2 regions of the Ancylobacter novellus DSM 506 genome follow, and region 2 is predicted to be linked to the other one. Evidence: riboswitches for the same ligand, from Rfam matches in the RefSeq annotation. Region 2 holds a riboswitch; the other holds the start of a gene.
What was found. Region 2 has a riboswitch for thiamine pyrophosphate ahead of SNOV_RS03190 (ABC transporter substrate-binding protein). Riboswitches for the same ligand answer to the same signal wherever they lie in the genome.
Positions count from the first base shown of each region.

Region 1: it holds a riboswitch for thiamine pyrophosphate, as region 2 does, so the genes downstream of both, SNOV_RS12995 (FAD-dependent oxidoreductase) here and SNOV_RS03190 (ABC transporter substrate-binding protein) in region 2, are expected to answer to the same signal.

Region 1 is NC_014217.1:2,719,955-2,727,218, forward strand. Features, by position in the region: gene SNOV_RS12965 (NAD(P)H-dependent oxidoreductase) at 1-691, shown strand, start outside; gene SNOV_RS12970 (DUF2087 domain-containing protein) at 1,067-1,618, shown strand; gene SNOV_RS22645 (YybH family protein) at 1,606-2,037, opposite strand; gene SNOV_RS12980 (thiamine phosphate synthase) at 2,261-2,866, opposite strand; gene SNOV_RS12985 (thiazole synthase) at 2,875-3,690, opposite strand; gene thiS (sulfur carrier protein ThiS) at 3,707-3,904, opposite strand; gene SNOV_RS12995 (FAD-dependent oxidoreductase) at 3,882-4,937, opposite strand; TPP riboswitch at 4,927-5,044, opposite strand; gene SNOV_RS13000 (MHYT domain-containing protein) at 5,294-7,264, opposite strand, start outside.
Region 2 is NC_014217.1:669,451-676,714, forward strand. Features, by position in the region: gene SNOV_RS03175 (ABC transporter ATP-binding protein/permease) at 1-113, shown strand, start outside; gene clcA (H(+)/Cl(-) exchange transporter ClcA) at 120-1,412, opposite strand; gene SNOV_RS03185 (phytanoyl-CoA dioxygenase family protein) at 1,584-2,384, opposite strand; gene SNOV_RS03190 (ABC transporter substrate-binding protein) at 2,587-3,537, opposite strand; TPP riboswitch at 3,603-3,718, opposite strand; gene SNOV_RS03195 (winged helix-turn-helix domain-containing protein) at 3,769-4,959, opposite strand; gene SNOV_RS03200 (sensor domain-containing diguanylate cyclase) at 4,956-5,858, opposite strand; gene SNOV_RS03205 (ABC transporter permease) at 5,950-6,702, opposite strand; gene SNOV_RS03210 (universal stress protein) at 6,868-7,264, shown strand, end outside.

The DNA.
Region 1 (7,264 bases), 2.1 Mb from region 2:
CATCGAGATGGCGGCGATCGCCAATGCGGCGGGGCTGGCGGCACCCTCGGACGGCCTGCTGTTCCCGCCCTGCGGCGTCGACGACCTCGCCACCATTCTCCGTCCCCGCGAGCATGGCGGCGTGCTGGAGCGGTCCGGCACGGTGGAGACCATCTCCTCGCTGGAGCGCGACGGCCGCCCGGTGTTCCGCGACCTGCGCTGGGGCGTCTATGTGGTGTTCGAGGCCGACCCGTCGGCGCGCGGCGACTATGCCCGCCGCTGCTTCAAGGAGTACGGCGTGGTGACGGACTCTTCCGGCCGCTACACCGCGCTCTACCGGCCCTATCACATGATCGGGCTGGAGCTCGGGGTGAGCGTCGCCAATGCCGCCTTGCGTGGCGAACCGACCGGCGTGACCGAGGCCTTCAATGCCGACGTGGTGGCGGTGGCCAAGCGCCCCTTGAAGGCCGGCGAGATGCTGGACGGCGAAGGCGGCTACACGGTGTGGGGCAAGCTGTTCCCCGCCTCCACCTCGCTCGCCAAGGGCGGCCTGCCCATCGGCCTCGCCCACCACATGGCGCTGAAGCGCGACGTCGCCGAGGGCGAGATCGTCGGCTGGGCCGACGTCGAGGCCACCGACACCCCCGCCATCCGCCTGCGCCGCGAGATGGAGCGGTCGTTCGCGAGTGGCGTGAGCGCGGCGGCGGAGTAGGTGCCTCTTTCTTTCCCTCTCCCCATCGGGAGAGGGACCGGCCGCTCTTCCTGACTCAGTTGCAGCAACCTCATCCTGAGGTGCCCGGCGTTCGCCGGGCCTCGAAGGATGCTCGCTCGGGTGCACTATAGCGACCATCCTTCGAGGCTCGCTGCGCGAGCACCTCAGGATGAGGGACATTGGTATTCAGCCCGCTGGACTTCCCGGCGCCCTTCGCTTATCCCTCGGCCAACGGTCTGCAGTTCACCGAGGCGTTGCCGCCCCGCAAGGGGAGCTAAACCTGCATCTACCCATCGGACCCGCACCATCCTTGTGCCCGGTCGCAAGACGGCAACCCCGACATCTCCTCGCAGAGGGCACGAACGAGGATTGGTCATGTCCAGAACCCTTCTGGCCTTCGAGGCGCCGGATATTTCCGCGCTCGCCCGCACGCTGCACAAAGGCATCGCCGAGCTCGGCCACGCGCCGGGCCATGTCGAATTGCTGAACCTGCTGGCGCGCGGCGCCGGCTTCCGCAACTTCCAGCACCTGCGCGCGGATGCGCAGGCGCGCCAGCGGCTCGACGCGCCGCCCCCGCCGGCCGCGCCGCTGGCCGATCACGCCCGCTGCGAGAAGGCGGCGCGGCTGTTCGATGCCGAAGGGCGGCTCATCCGCTGGCCGAAGAAGCGCAACCTGCAGATTCTCTGCCTGTGGGTGATGTGGTCGCATCTGCCGGCCGGCATCGTCTCCACCGAGCGCGAGGTGAACGAGCGGCTGAACGACTGGCACCTGTTCGGCGACCACGCGATCCTGCGCCGCGAGATGGTCGAGTTCGGCCTGATGCGCCGCACGCGCGACGGGCGCGAATATGCCCGCATCGAGCGCGAGCCGCCGCCGGAGCTCTCCGTGCTGCTGGCGCGGTTACGCGGGCGGCCTCACTCCTCGTAAGCCATGTAGCGGATGATTCGCCATTTGCCGTCCGGCTCCCGGGCGAAGACGTCGAGCCCCGGCTCGACGCTCTTCGCCCCGCCGGGCTCGATGGTGAGCGTCCAGGTGAGCCGCACCACCGCGAGGTCGCCGGAGACGATGACCTCCTTGATGTCCGCCGCGTAGCGGAAGCGGCGGGCCTTGTCGTCGAGCGCCCTGGTGATCAGCGCACAGCGCGCCGCGTAGCCGGCCTCGCCCTGGCCGCGATAGTCGGAGACCAGCGTCTTCGAGAACAGGTCGCAGGCGGTCGCCTTGTCGCCGGTGTTGAAGGCCGTGGTCCACTCAGCGAGCCGCTGGCGGATCGCCTGCGCGTCGTCGGCCAGCGCGGAGCCGGCGAGGAACAGCGTTGAGAGCGCGAGGATCGGCAACAGGCGCTTCATGGAAGTCTCCCCCGGCGGCGGGGGATCATAGCACCGCGACGCGGTTGCGGAGCGAGGGCTTCACACCTCATCCACCTTCACGTCGTCATGCCCGGACTTGGTCCGGGCATCCACGACTTGGGTCCATCGCGGCGGAAAGACGTGGATGGCCGGGCCAAGCCCGGCCATGACGGCACTCTCTTCCCCATCGTCCGGGATGACGACTAAATGGAAGCGCAGAACCCTACGCCATCTCGCGTGTGGCCAGCACCCATTCGCGGGCGCGGCGCTCGGGGTTGTCGTTCAGGAGCACGTCGGTGACGACGGCGAGGCTGTCGGCGCCCGCCTCCAGCACGCCCTGCGCGCGATCGATGGTGAGCCCGCCTATGCCGACCAGCGGCAGGTCGCCGACGCGCTTCTTCCACTTGGCGACGCGCTCCAGCCCCTGCGGCGCCCAGCGCATCTTCTTCAATATGGTCGGGTAGACCGGGCCGAGCGCCACATAGTCCGGCCGTGCCAGCAGCGCGACTTCCAGCTCCGCCTCGTCATGGGTGCTGATGCCGAGCTTGAGCCCGGCGCTGCGGATCGCCGTCAGGTCAGCGGCGGCGAGGTCCTCCTGGCCGAGATGGACGAAGTCGCAGCCTTCCTCGATGGCGAGCCGCCAATGGTCGTTGACGACGAGCTGCGCGCCGTAGCGCTCGCACACCGCGCGCGCCTCGGCGATCTCGCGGCGCAGCTCCGCCTCCTCCTTGTCCTTGGCGCGCAGCTGCACCAGCTTCACGCCCTGCGGCAGCAGCCGCGGCAGCCAGGAGGCGCGGTCGACGATGAGGTAGAACGGGTCGAGTTTCATGATCCCACTCACTGGCCCAATACCGCGCGGCCCATGACGGGCGTCGAGGGCGCGGCCATGTCGCGCACTTCCATCGGGTCGGCAAGCACCGCCTCGCGCCCCGCCTCGATGGCGCGGGCAAAGGCGCGCGCCATGCGCACCGGGTCGCCGGCCTTGGCGACGGCGGTGTTCAGGAGCACGGCATCATAGCCCATCTCCATCGCCGCCGCCGCATGCGAGGGCACGCCGACGCCGGCGTCGACCACCAGCGGCAGGCCGGGGAAATGCGCCCGCAGCGAGCGCAGGCCGTAGGGGTTGTTGAGGCCGCGGCCGGAACCGATCGGCGCGCCCCAGGGCATCAGCACCTCGCAGCCGGCGCCGATTAGCTTCTCCGCCACCACGAGGTCTTCGGTGGTGTAAGGGAAGACCTCGAAGCCGTCGCGGGAGAGGATGCGTGCCGCCTCGACCAGGCCGAACACGTCGGGTTGCAGCGTGTCGTCCTCGCCGATCACCTCCAGCTTCACCCAGGGCGTGCCGAAGAGCTCGCGCGCCATCTCGGCGGTGGTGACGGCTTCCTTCACGGTCTTGCAGCCGGCGGTGTTGGGCAGCACCTTCACGCCGAGGTCGCGGATGAGCTGCCAGAAGCTCTGACCCGCCTTCGCAGCCCCGGATTCGCGGCGCAGCGAGACGGTGACGATCTCCGCCCCCGAGGCGCGGATCGCCTCGGACAGGATCGCCGGCGAGGGGTACTGCGCCGTGCCGAGCAGCAGGCGCGAATTCACCTTGGTGCCGTAGAACTCGACCGGATCGGCGAGCGTGCCGGGCGCCTGCGTCATCGCATCCATCTCATCAGCCTCCGTCTCAGCCACCTTGCATCGGGGCGAGGATCTCGACCCGGTCGCCATCGGTTATGGCCGTCGCCTCGCGCTTGACCGCGCGCACCATCGCCCCGTTCAGCGCCGTGGCGACCTTGGCGCCCTTGAGCCCGAGCTCGCTCAGAAGGTCCGCGAGGGTGCCGGCGCGGGTATCGGCCGGCTCACCATTGACGATGATCTTCATCCATCACCTCCGGGAAATACGCCCCGTCGAACGCCACTTCCGCCGCGCGGCGCGCCAAGGCGGGCGCGGCGAGGAAACCGTGGCGGTAGAGCCCGTTCACATAGATCGTGTTGCCGCGCTTGCGCAGCCGCGGCAGGTTGTCGGGGAAGGCCGGGCGCACATCGGCGCCGATCTCGACGATCTCCGCCTCGCCGAAGGCCGGATGCAGCGCATAGGTGGCCGAGAGCAGCTCCAGCATGGAGCGGCCCGTCACCCGGCCGCGCTCGTCATTCTCGATCGAGGTGGCGCCGATCATGAAATGCCCGTCGCCGCGCGGCACGATGTAGACGGGGATGCGCGGGTGCAGCATGCGCACCGGGCGCTTCAGCGCGATCTCGGTGGAATAGAGCACCAGCATCTCGCCCTTCACGCCGCGCAGGTCGGCGAGCTGGTCGCGGGCGGCGAGGCCGCGGCAGTCGACCGTCAGGTCGATCTCCTCGTCGCTCTCGAAGCCGTCGGCCTCGTAGCGGATGGCGACGTTATGTTCGCCGACCAGCTTCGCGGTCAGCGCGGCGAGCGCCTTGCGCGGCTCCAGATGCGCCTCGGTGGGGAAGAACAGCCCCTGCTCGAAGCGGCCCTCAAGGTCCGGCTCAAGGCTCGCAATGCCGGCGCCGTCGAGCCACTCATAGCCTTCGGTGCGGCGGGAGAAGCGCTTCAGCTCCGGCAGGTCGCGGGCCGGCGCCAGCACCAGCGAGCCCTCGCGCGGCACGTCGGGCACCGCCTCGCGCCAGTAGTCGAGGGATTCGAAGCCCAATTCGGCGATGATCGGCTCGGCGCTCTCGCGCTCGCACCAGGGCGCCAGCATGCCGCCGGCGAACCAGGAGCAGCCCTGGCCGGAGCCGGCCTTGCGCTCGACGATGGTCACCTGCGCGCCCCTCTTGGCGAAGGCATGGGCGCAGGTCAGCCCGGCGACGCCGGCGCCGACGATTTTTACACGCATGGCGTTATCGGCGCGGCGGGCGCCTTCGGTCGATTGAGTGTGCGGGGACGTCATCATTCCTCCCTCCGCCAGTCTCAACTGGATCAGGTTCGAAGGGTCGCCATGCCGCTTGCGCGCCGATGGCCTCTCAGCCTCCTGACGAGGCTCCCCCGGACTGACTTGATATAGTCACGAAGCCGGAGAATGTCACGCTGGCGTCGACAATATTCCGGGTCCGGACTTTGCCGGATGGAGCCTTGAGCTAGATGAGCCTGGCTACAACACGCCCTCATCCTGAGGTGCTCGCGCAGCGAGCCTCGAAGGATGGTCAGTGAAGCGCACCCGGACGAGCATCCTTCGAGGCTCGCCTTTGGCTCGCACCTCAGGATGAGGGCCATCGAGAAGAAGCGCCTTGAAGAACGCCGCCCCCCTCACCCCAGCCGCGACAGCGGGACGACGTTGTCCGGCGGCGGGCGGGTCGCCGAGATGACGGCGCGGCGCAGCGTCTCGCGGCTGAACGGCTTGCCGAGCCGCAGCGTGCCGGCCTTGGCCTCGGGCGGCAGCTCGGCATAGCCGGTGCCGAGGATGACCGGCAGGTCCGGCCAGCGCGCGGCGATCAGCGCGGCAAGCTGCACGCCGGTCATGCCGGGCATGGCCTGGTCGGTCAGCACCACGTCGAAGGCGACGCCGGTCTCCAGGATGCGCAGCGCCTCCTGCCCGGACGCAGCCTCGGTGACGAGGCAGTCGAGGTCCTCCAGCATCGCGCCCGTCGCCGAGAGCACCAGCGGGTCGTCGTCGACGACGAGGACGCGCAGCGCCCCGCCCTCCCCGGGCGGCACGAACAGGTCCTCCTCCGGCACGGCGGGAGACGGCCCGGCATTGCGCGCCTCTTCGGCGATGGGCAGGTAGATCGTCGCCGTCGTGCCGCGCCCCGGCCGGCTCGCCAACATCAGCCCGCCATCCGACTGGGCGGCGAGGCCGTGCACCATGGCGAGGCCGAGGCCGGTGCCCTTGCCGACGCCCTTGGTGGTGAAGAACGGCTCGGTAGCGCGCGCCAGCGTCTCCGCATCCATGCCGCTGCCGCTGTCGGTCACCGACAGGCAGAAATAGCGGCCCGCACGCAGCGGCGGGCGGTCGGCCTCGTCGGCCGGCGCGTCGACCGTCTCCTCGCGGGCGGCGATGGTGATGGTGCCGCCCTCCGGCATGGCGTCGCGGGCGTTGACGGCGAGGTTGAGCAGAGCGAGTTCGAGCTGGTTGGCGTCGACCCGCGCGCGCGGCAGGCCGAGCGGGAAATGCGTCTCGATGCGCACGCTCGGGCCGATGGAGCGGCGCAGCAGTTCCGCCATGCCGAGCACGAGGTCGGGCACGTCCACCGGCTCGGGCTTGAGGTCCTGGCGGCGGGCGAAGGCCAGCATGCGCTGGGTGAGCGCCGCGCCACGCTGCGCCGCCTGGATGGCGTTGCCGAGCAGCGCCTGCAGGCGCGGGTCGCTCGGCGCGCGCTTGGCGGCGAGTTCCAGATTGCCGAGCACCACGGCGAGCAGGTTGTTGAAGTCGTGGGCAATGCCGCCGGTGAGCTGGCCGACCGCCTCCAGCTTCTGCGCCTGGCGCAGCGCCTCCTCGGCGGTGCGGCGCTCGGTGACGTCGATCAGCCCGCACAGCGTCTTGACCAGCTTCCCCTGCGAGTCCCGCTCGGCGACGGCGGAGAGGATGCAGTTCAGGGTCCGCCCGTCGTGGGTGACGAGCTGGTACTCGACGTCGTGCAGTTCGCCCCTGCCCAGCAGCTGCGGCCAGTGCTCCTCGATGCGCACGCGCGCGGATTCGGGGGTCATGAAATCGGTGAGCAGCCGGCCGATCACCTCCTCGCGGCGATAGCCGAGCAGCTCCAGCCAGCGGTCGCTGACCTGCTCGATCCGCCCGTCGGGGCCGAGCGAATGCAGCGGCAGCGGCGTGCGGCGGTAGAGGTTGCGGTAGCGCTCCTCGCCCTCGCGCCACATCGCCGCCTCGCGCTCGGCCAGCACGGCGAAGCGGCGGTCATACATGGCGGCGAGCAGCGCGGCGATGACGATGGCGAAGGTCGCCGCCGTCACCACGATGACCAATTCGACGTTGCCGATGCCGCCCTCGCTGCCGAAGGTCGCGTGCGGCCCCTCATGCGGCGTGAAGGTGACGCCGACCATCGCCACATAGTGCATGCCGGCGATGCCGATGCCGAGCGCCACCGCCGCGGCGAGCCGCTGGGGAATGGAGTGGCGGCGGAAGGCCAGCCAGATCGCCACCATGGAGGCGCCGATCGCCAGCACCACGGCGGCGCCGACGAAGATCATGTCGTGCGACAGCAGGCCGGGCATGCGCATCGCCGCCATGCCGGCATAGTGCATGCCGACGATGCCGAGCCCCATGAA
Region 2 (7,264 bases):
GTCACCGCTCTACGCTGCTCGACCTGCATGAGCGGCATATCGAGCTCAAGCGCGGCGCCGATGGACCGGCGGTGCTGGCGGTCGCGCCGGGCCAGCTCGCGGTGGCGGAATAGACGGGTTCAGCGCGCCGCGGCGGCGTTGGCTTCCGCGGCGCGCGCCTCCGCCTCGATGGCAAGCGTGCGCTCCAGCAGGATCTCGTAGATCGGCCGCCCGCCGAGCCACTGCGCCACCATGTTGGCGAAGATGGCGGTGAGCATCACTGGCACCAGCACCGCATAGGCGCCGGTGAGCTCCATCACCAGCACCATGCCGACCAGCGGCGCGCCGATGGTGGCGGCGAACAGCCCGCCCATGGCGGCGATGGCGAAGGCGGTGAGCGTATCGGCGGGTAGCATGACCATCGTCTCCAGCGCCGAGCCGTAGAGCAGGCCGACCGTGGTGGCGAGCGCCAGGATCGGCGCGAAGATGCCGCCGGCGACGCCGGTGGAGTAGCTCGCCATGGTCATGACGAAGCGCAGCAGCACGATGAAGGCGAGCAGCGCGAGCCCTGGGGCTTCCTTCGCAAGATGGACGGCGAGCAGTTCGCCGCCCTGCGTCGCCTCTGGCAGCGCGAAGACCAGCACACCGACGATGAGGCCAACCACGGCGGGGAAGATGTAGAAGGAGCGGCGCTGGCCGAGACGGCGCACATGGTCCAGCGACCAGACCAGCGTGCGGTTGAAGGCGACGCCCACCGCGCCGAGCACGACGCCCAGCCCGATGAAGGCCGGCAGCGCGCCATAGGGCATCTGCGACACCGGCAGCGCCATATAGGGCACATTGCCGGTCAGGTACTCGGTGACGATGGCGCTGGCGAGCGAGGCCAGCACCACGCCGATATAGGTGCGCGAGGAATAGGGGAACTGCCGGCGCGTCTCCTCGATGACGAACAGCACGGCGGCGAGCGGCGCGTTGAAGGCGGCGGCGAGGCCCGCCGCGCCGCCGGCGGCGAGCAGGCCGCGCATGTCGGTGCCGGACAGGCGCGAGAGATCGGCGGCGGCCTTGGCGACGGAGGCGCCGATATGGATGGTCGGCCCCTCGCGGCCGAGCACGAGGCCGGAGCCGAGCGAGAGCACGCCGCCGACGAACTTCACCGGCAGCACGCGATGCCAGCGGACCTCGCGCAGCCCTTCCATCGCGCCTTCGATCTCCGGCACGCCGGAGCCGCTCGCCTCGGGTGCGAAGGCGCGCACCAGCCAGAGCGCGACGACCGTCATCGCGGCGGCGGCGAGGCCGCCGGCGACATAGAGCCCCGGGCCGGAAAGCTGGAGCGTGTCGCGCAGGAAGGCGGGCCAGCCCGTCATCAGGCCTTCGACGCTGAGATGGAAGGCGGAGCCGAGGACGCCGACCGCCGCACCGACCAGCGCGGCCACGACATGATATCCCCCGTTCCCCATTCCTGCCCCTCGCGGTCGTTCGAGCCTCGGCCATGGGTAGCATCGGCGGGCGGGAGCCGGAAGCACGCAACGGTCATTCCGGGCGATCGGAACGCCCTATCCGTTGGGGAAGCCAAGTGGAGGGCGCCTGAGCGCCCTCCAACGACATCAGCCGAGGCCGAGCGCGCGCCGCGTCGCCCGCTCGACTGGCGAGAAATCGCCGCTCTCCCGGTCGATCCGCAACTCCGCCGCCGGCAGCAGCGGCGGCTGCGCGAGAAAGCGCGGCCGCATGCCCCGATGTGGTTGTGCCGCGTGGACGAGGAAGGGATGGCACAGATAGACCGTGCCCGCCGCACCGGTGGCGAGGACCTCGCCATGGCCGGGCGCATCCTCGAAGCCGCTCGCCGCCAGCTCGCCGAGCGTCAGCCCGTCCTCGCCATGCGGTGCGAGCCGGCGGGCGATGTCGAGATGCGAACCGGGGCGCAGGCGCGTCGGCGCATCCGCCTCGCCGACGTCGGAGAGCAGGAACAGCATGAGCAGTGCCCGTCCCTTCGAGTGGACATTGGCGCGCCACTGCATGAAGTCCGGCGCCTCGGTGCCGAAGCTCACATCGATGTGCCAGCCGTCGTCGCCCGGATCGTCGGGCGAGGGGAAGCGGATCGGGAAGGTGCCGAGGCCGCCGCATGGCAGCCAGCGGCCCGGCCCGACCAGGGCATCGAAGGCCGCGTGCAGTGTCGGGGTGTTCACCGCCGCGCGGAAGGGCGGCAGTGCGAGGTGGCCGATGCGGATGACCGGCTGCGTCCAGCTCGTGGGGTCGTTCGGGTCGCAGCCGGTGGCACGCCAGAGGATGGCGCGGCAATCGGCAGCCAATTCCGTCGGGAAGGCGTGGTCGATGCGGACGAGGCCGTCCGCGATGAAGCGTTCGATATCCGCCGCGCCGAGGCGGGGACAAGAGAAGTCGTTCGGCATGAGATCACCTGATGAGTGCCGGCGCAGCGCGCGCGGCAGGCGGCATTCGCGGCGCGCAGGACGCGCCGATCCGGTTCTCGGTGCGCGGAGAAGCGGGATCAGCCGAGCTGGAAGACGGCGCGAATGTTGCGGATCATCATCATGGCGGGTGCAACCTAGCTCCCGATTGCCGCTGGGGCAACCGGGAGAAACAGAGGTCGGCTCACGGCAGCGCCGGCGCGTAGGTCGCCACCGGCTCGACCTTGTCGATCAGCCCATGGCTCTTCATGAACTCGCCGAAGCGGGCATAACGGCCAGCGTCCAGCGCCGCCGGCGCATGGGCGAAGCGGCGCAGCGTGTCGGTCCAGGCGGTACGGTTGAGTTCGTCGTCGAGCTTGGGGTTGGCCTTCACGAACACGCCCCACGCCTCGTCCGGGTGGTTGAGCACATAGATGGTCGCGTCCTCGACCGCGGCGAGGAAGCGCTTGAGCCGCGGATCGGCGAGCTTGTCCTTGTGGGCGACATAGATCAGTTCGTCGAACACCGGCACGCCGTGCTCCTCGGGGAAGAAGGCGCGGCCCTCCTTGCCCTCAAGCTTGATCTGGGTGAGCTCGAAATTGCGGTAGGCGCCGATCACGGCGTCGACCTTGCCGGCGGCGAGCGCCGGGGAGAGGGCGAAGTTGACGTTGATCATGGTGACGTCGGTCGGCTTCAGCCCGGCGCTCGCCAGCATGGTGCCGAGCAGCGCGTCCTCCAGCCCCGCCACCGAATAGCCGACCGTCTTGCCCTTGAGGTCGGCGATGGACTTGATCGGGCCGTCCTTCAGCACCACGAGCGCCGTGAGGGGTGTCGAGACGAGCGTGCCGAAGCGCACCAGCGGCAGGCCTTCCTTCACCGAGAGGTAGAGGCTGGGCTGGTAGCTCACCGCGACGTCCGCCTGTCCGGCGGCGACGAGGCGCGGCGGGGCGGAGGGATCGGCCGGGGCGACGAGCTCGACGTCGAGGTCGTGCGCCTGGAAGAAGCCCTTCTCCTTGGCGACGATCAGCGGCGCGTGGTCGGGGTTGATGTACCAGTCGAGCAGTACGGTGAGCTTGTCGGCGGCACTTGCGGGGGCGAGCGACAAGGCGAGGGCCACGGCGCAACCCGCAGCGGTCTGGGCGATGGTCTTGAACATGGATCTCCTCCCATTCGGAGATCCGGCGCATGAGCTTTCGGGGGAATCCGCTCGGGCGCGATGCGACCCGGCCGTCGTTCCGTCCCTTCGCCGGCATGACCCGGATCAGGTTCAAAGGGTCTGGCGGATGCCATCTCAGCCCCTGGACCTTGCGGTCGGCGGGACACCCCTCGGATGCGCGGCACGCTAGCATCGCTGACATGCCAGGGCAATTGCCGGCTAAGGGGAGGGCTACTCCCCCAGCCACCCGTCCAGATACACCGTCCGCTCGACCCCGGCGAACGTGCCGAGGCGGGCGAGTTCAGTGTCGAGGGCGGCGAGGCGGGCCTTGGAGGCGCGCACGCCCTTCTCCAGCCAGAGCCGGCGCACGTCGAGCGTGCCGGCCTTGCGGTCGGCCTTCATGTCGATGCGCCCGACCAGCCGGTCACCCTCCAGCAGCGGGAAGACGTAATAGCCCCAGACCCGCTTTTCCGCGGGGACGAACACCTCGATGCGGTAGTTGAAGCCGAACAGGCGCTCCGTGCGGTTGCGATCGCGCAGCAGCGGGTCGAAAGGGTTGAGCACCCGCAGACGCGGCGGCGGCGCGGGCAGGGCGGCGAAGGCGTCGCCGCTGCCTTTGAACGCATGCGAGGCGCGCGGGCGTGTGCCGTCGGCCGGGGCGATCAGCACGGGTTCAAGCCGCCTGGCATTCGCTGCCACCCAGGCACGCGCTTCATCCGGGGTGAGCAGGCCCCAGAAGGCGGCGATCTCGCCATGGGTGGCGAAGCCGAGCCGCTCCAGCGCCGAGGTGCAGGCCCAGTCGACGAACTCCTCGCGCGAGACCTCGCCGGCATAATAGCGTGCGGGGATGACCCGCTCGGCGAGGTCGTAGACCTTCTGGAAGCCCTCGCGGCCGGCGATGGCGAAATTGCCGGTGCGCCAGTGATATTCGAGCGCGGTCTTCTCCGGGTGCCAGTTCCACCATCCGCCGGGCGGGCGCTTTTCCGCTTCGAAGTCGCGCGCCATCAGGCGGCCTTCGGTCTTCACCCGCTCGAATACGTGGTCGATGTAGGTCTCGAAGCCGTTCTCGTGCCATTGACGCCAGCGCGCGGCGAGCGTCTCGCGGGAGCGGGCGAAGCGGTGCTTCCAATAGGGGAAGAAGGCGCTGGGAATGATGGACGCGTCATGCGTCCAATGCTCGAAAAGCTCTCCGTCCTTCTCGATCAGGCGGGAAAGCTGCTCGCGTCTGTAGTTCGGGTTGCGGGCGAACAGGATGTGGTGGTGCGCGCGCTCGACCGTCGCGATGCTGTCGACCTGCACGAAGCCGAGGTCGGTGATGAGCTCCAGCAGCCCCGCCTTGGTGAGCGGGCCGCGGGGACGGCTCAGGCCCTGCTTGGCGAGGAAGATGCGGCGGGCGTCGACGTTGGAGAGGTGCAGGCTCACGCGTTGCCGATCCAGTTCAGGTTCACCGCGACGGTTCGGCCCGTCGCCTTGGCGGCGTACATCAGCGCATCGGCCCCGCGCATCAGCGCATCGGCGTCGATCGCCTCGCGGGTGATGACGACACCCATGGCGGCGCCGATGGCGAGCCGCTGTCCGTCCGTGTCCATCACCGCGCAGAGCGCCTCGGCCAGGATCTGCATGTCCTCGATGCAGGGTGCGCTCTCTTGCGCGAAGGTGGAGAGCAGCACGAACTCGTCGCCGCCAATCCGTGCCATGAAGTGCTGCGGATCGGCATGGGAGCGCAGCCGGTCGGCGATTTGGCGCAGGACGCGGTCGCCGGTGGCGTGGCCGTGGCCGTCATTGATCGACTTGAAGCCGTTGAGGTCGATATAGGCGAGGCAGATGCCCTCGCCGGGCGGTCGCTGCTCCAGCAACGTGCTCAGCCGGTGGTCGAAGGCGGCGCGGTTCGGCAGGCCCGTGAGCACATCGGTATAGGCGGCTTCGAGCAGGCTCCGCTCGAATGCCTTCCGCTGGGAGTTGTCGATGATGATCTCGATGTCGAACCGCTCGCCATCGATGGTGCGGCGCTGCGTCGAGATGAGCGTCGGCACGATGCGGCCGGAGGAATGCCGCAGGTCGACCTCCTCGAGTTCGTACAGGCCCACCGTGTCCAACGCGTGGATGCGGCGCAGCCGCGCCGGGTCATCGAGGGCCCGCACCGTATCGAGATACATGGGCTGGCCGGCGATCTCCTCCCAGCTTCGTCCGATCATGGCGAGATAGGCCGGATTGGCCATGATGTAGCGCGAGACATGTTCCGCCGTCGAAATGCAGATGGCCACCGGCGAGAGCTCGAACACGTCGACAAGCGCTTCATAGATGACCTGGCGCGAGATCATGGATCCTCACAGGATCGGCAACGACAATATCGTCCACGCAAGGTCGATGCCGTGCAAGCCCACCGCTCTGCGCTCCTCATATGTGCGCTTCTCAGGCCGGCACGGTCTCCGGCGCCCAGGGCACGAGGCGGGTCAGCGCCTTGTCGACGAAGGCGAAGAGCAGCAGCGCGACGGCGAGCAATATGGCGAGGGCCGCGAACACCATGTCGGTCTGCATGCGGGCGTTGGAATAGATCATCAGATAGCCGAGCCCCGCCGACGCGCCGACCCATTCGCCGACCACCGCGCCGATGGGCGCGACGGCGGTGGCGACGCGCAGGCCAGAAGCGAGAGCGGGCAGGGCGGAGGGGATGCGGATGTAGCGCAGCGTCGCCAGCGTGCCGGCCCCGTGCAGCCGGGCGATGTCGACGAGGCTCTGCTCGGCGCGGGCGAGCCCGTCATGGAAGGCGGAGGCGACGGGGAAGAAGATGATCAGGCTCGCCATGACGATCTTGGAGGCGAGGCCGAAGCCGAACCAGATCACCAAGAGCGGCGCGATGGCGAAGACGGGCAGAGCCTGGGCCACCAGCAGCACCGGGCGCATCATGCGGCGTGCCAGCGGCGAGGCCGCCATGGCGAGCGCGCAGGCGATGCCGAGCACCGAGCCGCAGACGAGTCCGAGCAGCATCTCGCCGAGCGTGATGGCGGCGTTGTGGGCGAGGATGGCGGCATTGTCCCAGAGAGCCGCGCCGATGCGTAGCGGGCCCGGCAGGATATAGGCCGGCACATTGAGAAGTCGTACCGCCGCCTCCCATAGGCCGAGCAGAAGGGCGGTAACGGCGAACGCGCGCCCTATGGCGGCCATCCGGTGAATCCCTGCATCCGTTTCCGCCCTTATAGCCGCGAGGCCGCGGCTGCGCGACCGTTGCCGCTATGCCCGCCGCCGAGCCGCGGTACTACTTGACGCCCGTCAATGCGGCCACACTTGTCTATGAGCAGCGTGGTCGAAGGTAATGAGTGGAGGAAACAGATGATCAAGGACATTCTCGTCAGCCTGCGCATCGGCGAAGGCCCGGACACGGCGGTGGATTATGCCGCCTCGGCCGCCGCGGCGCTCGGCGCGCACCTTACCGGCGTCGCCGTCAGCTACGAGATCGACGTGCCGCCGGTCTACACCGAGGCCTTCTCGACCGATTTCATCGAGGCGCAGCGGGTGGAAAGCCAGCGGCTGGCGCAGCTGGCGGTGGAGCGTTTCGGCGAGGCGGCGCGTTCGCTCGGCTTGCCCGGCGAGATCCGCACGGTCGACGGCACGCCGGGCGGCGCGGCGGAGCAGATCGGTGTGATGGCGCGGCTCTACGACCTCGCCATCGTCAGCCAGGCCGATCCCGAGCGCATGGGCGCGGAGGAGGTGATCACCGAGGCCGTGT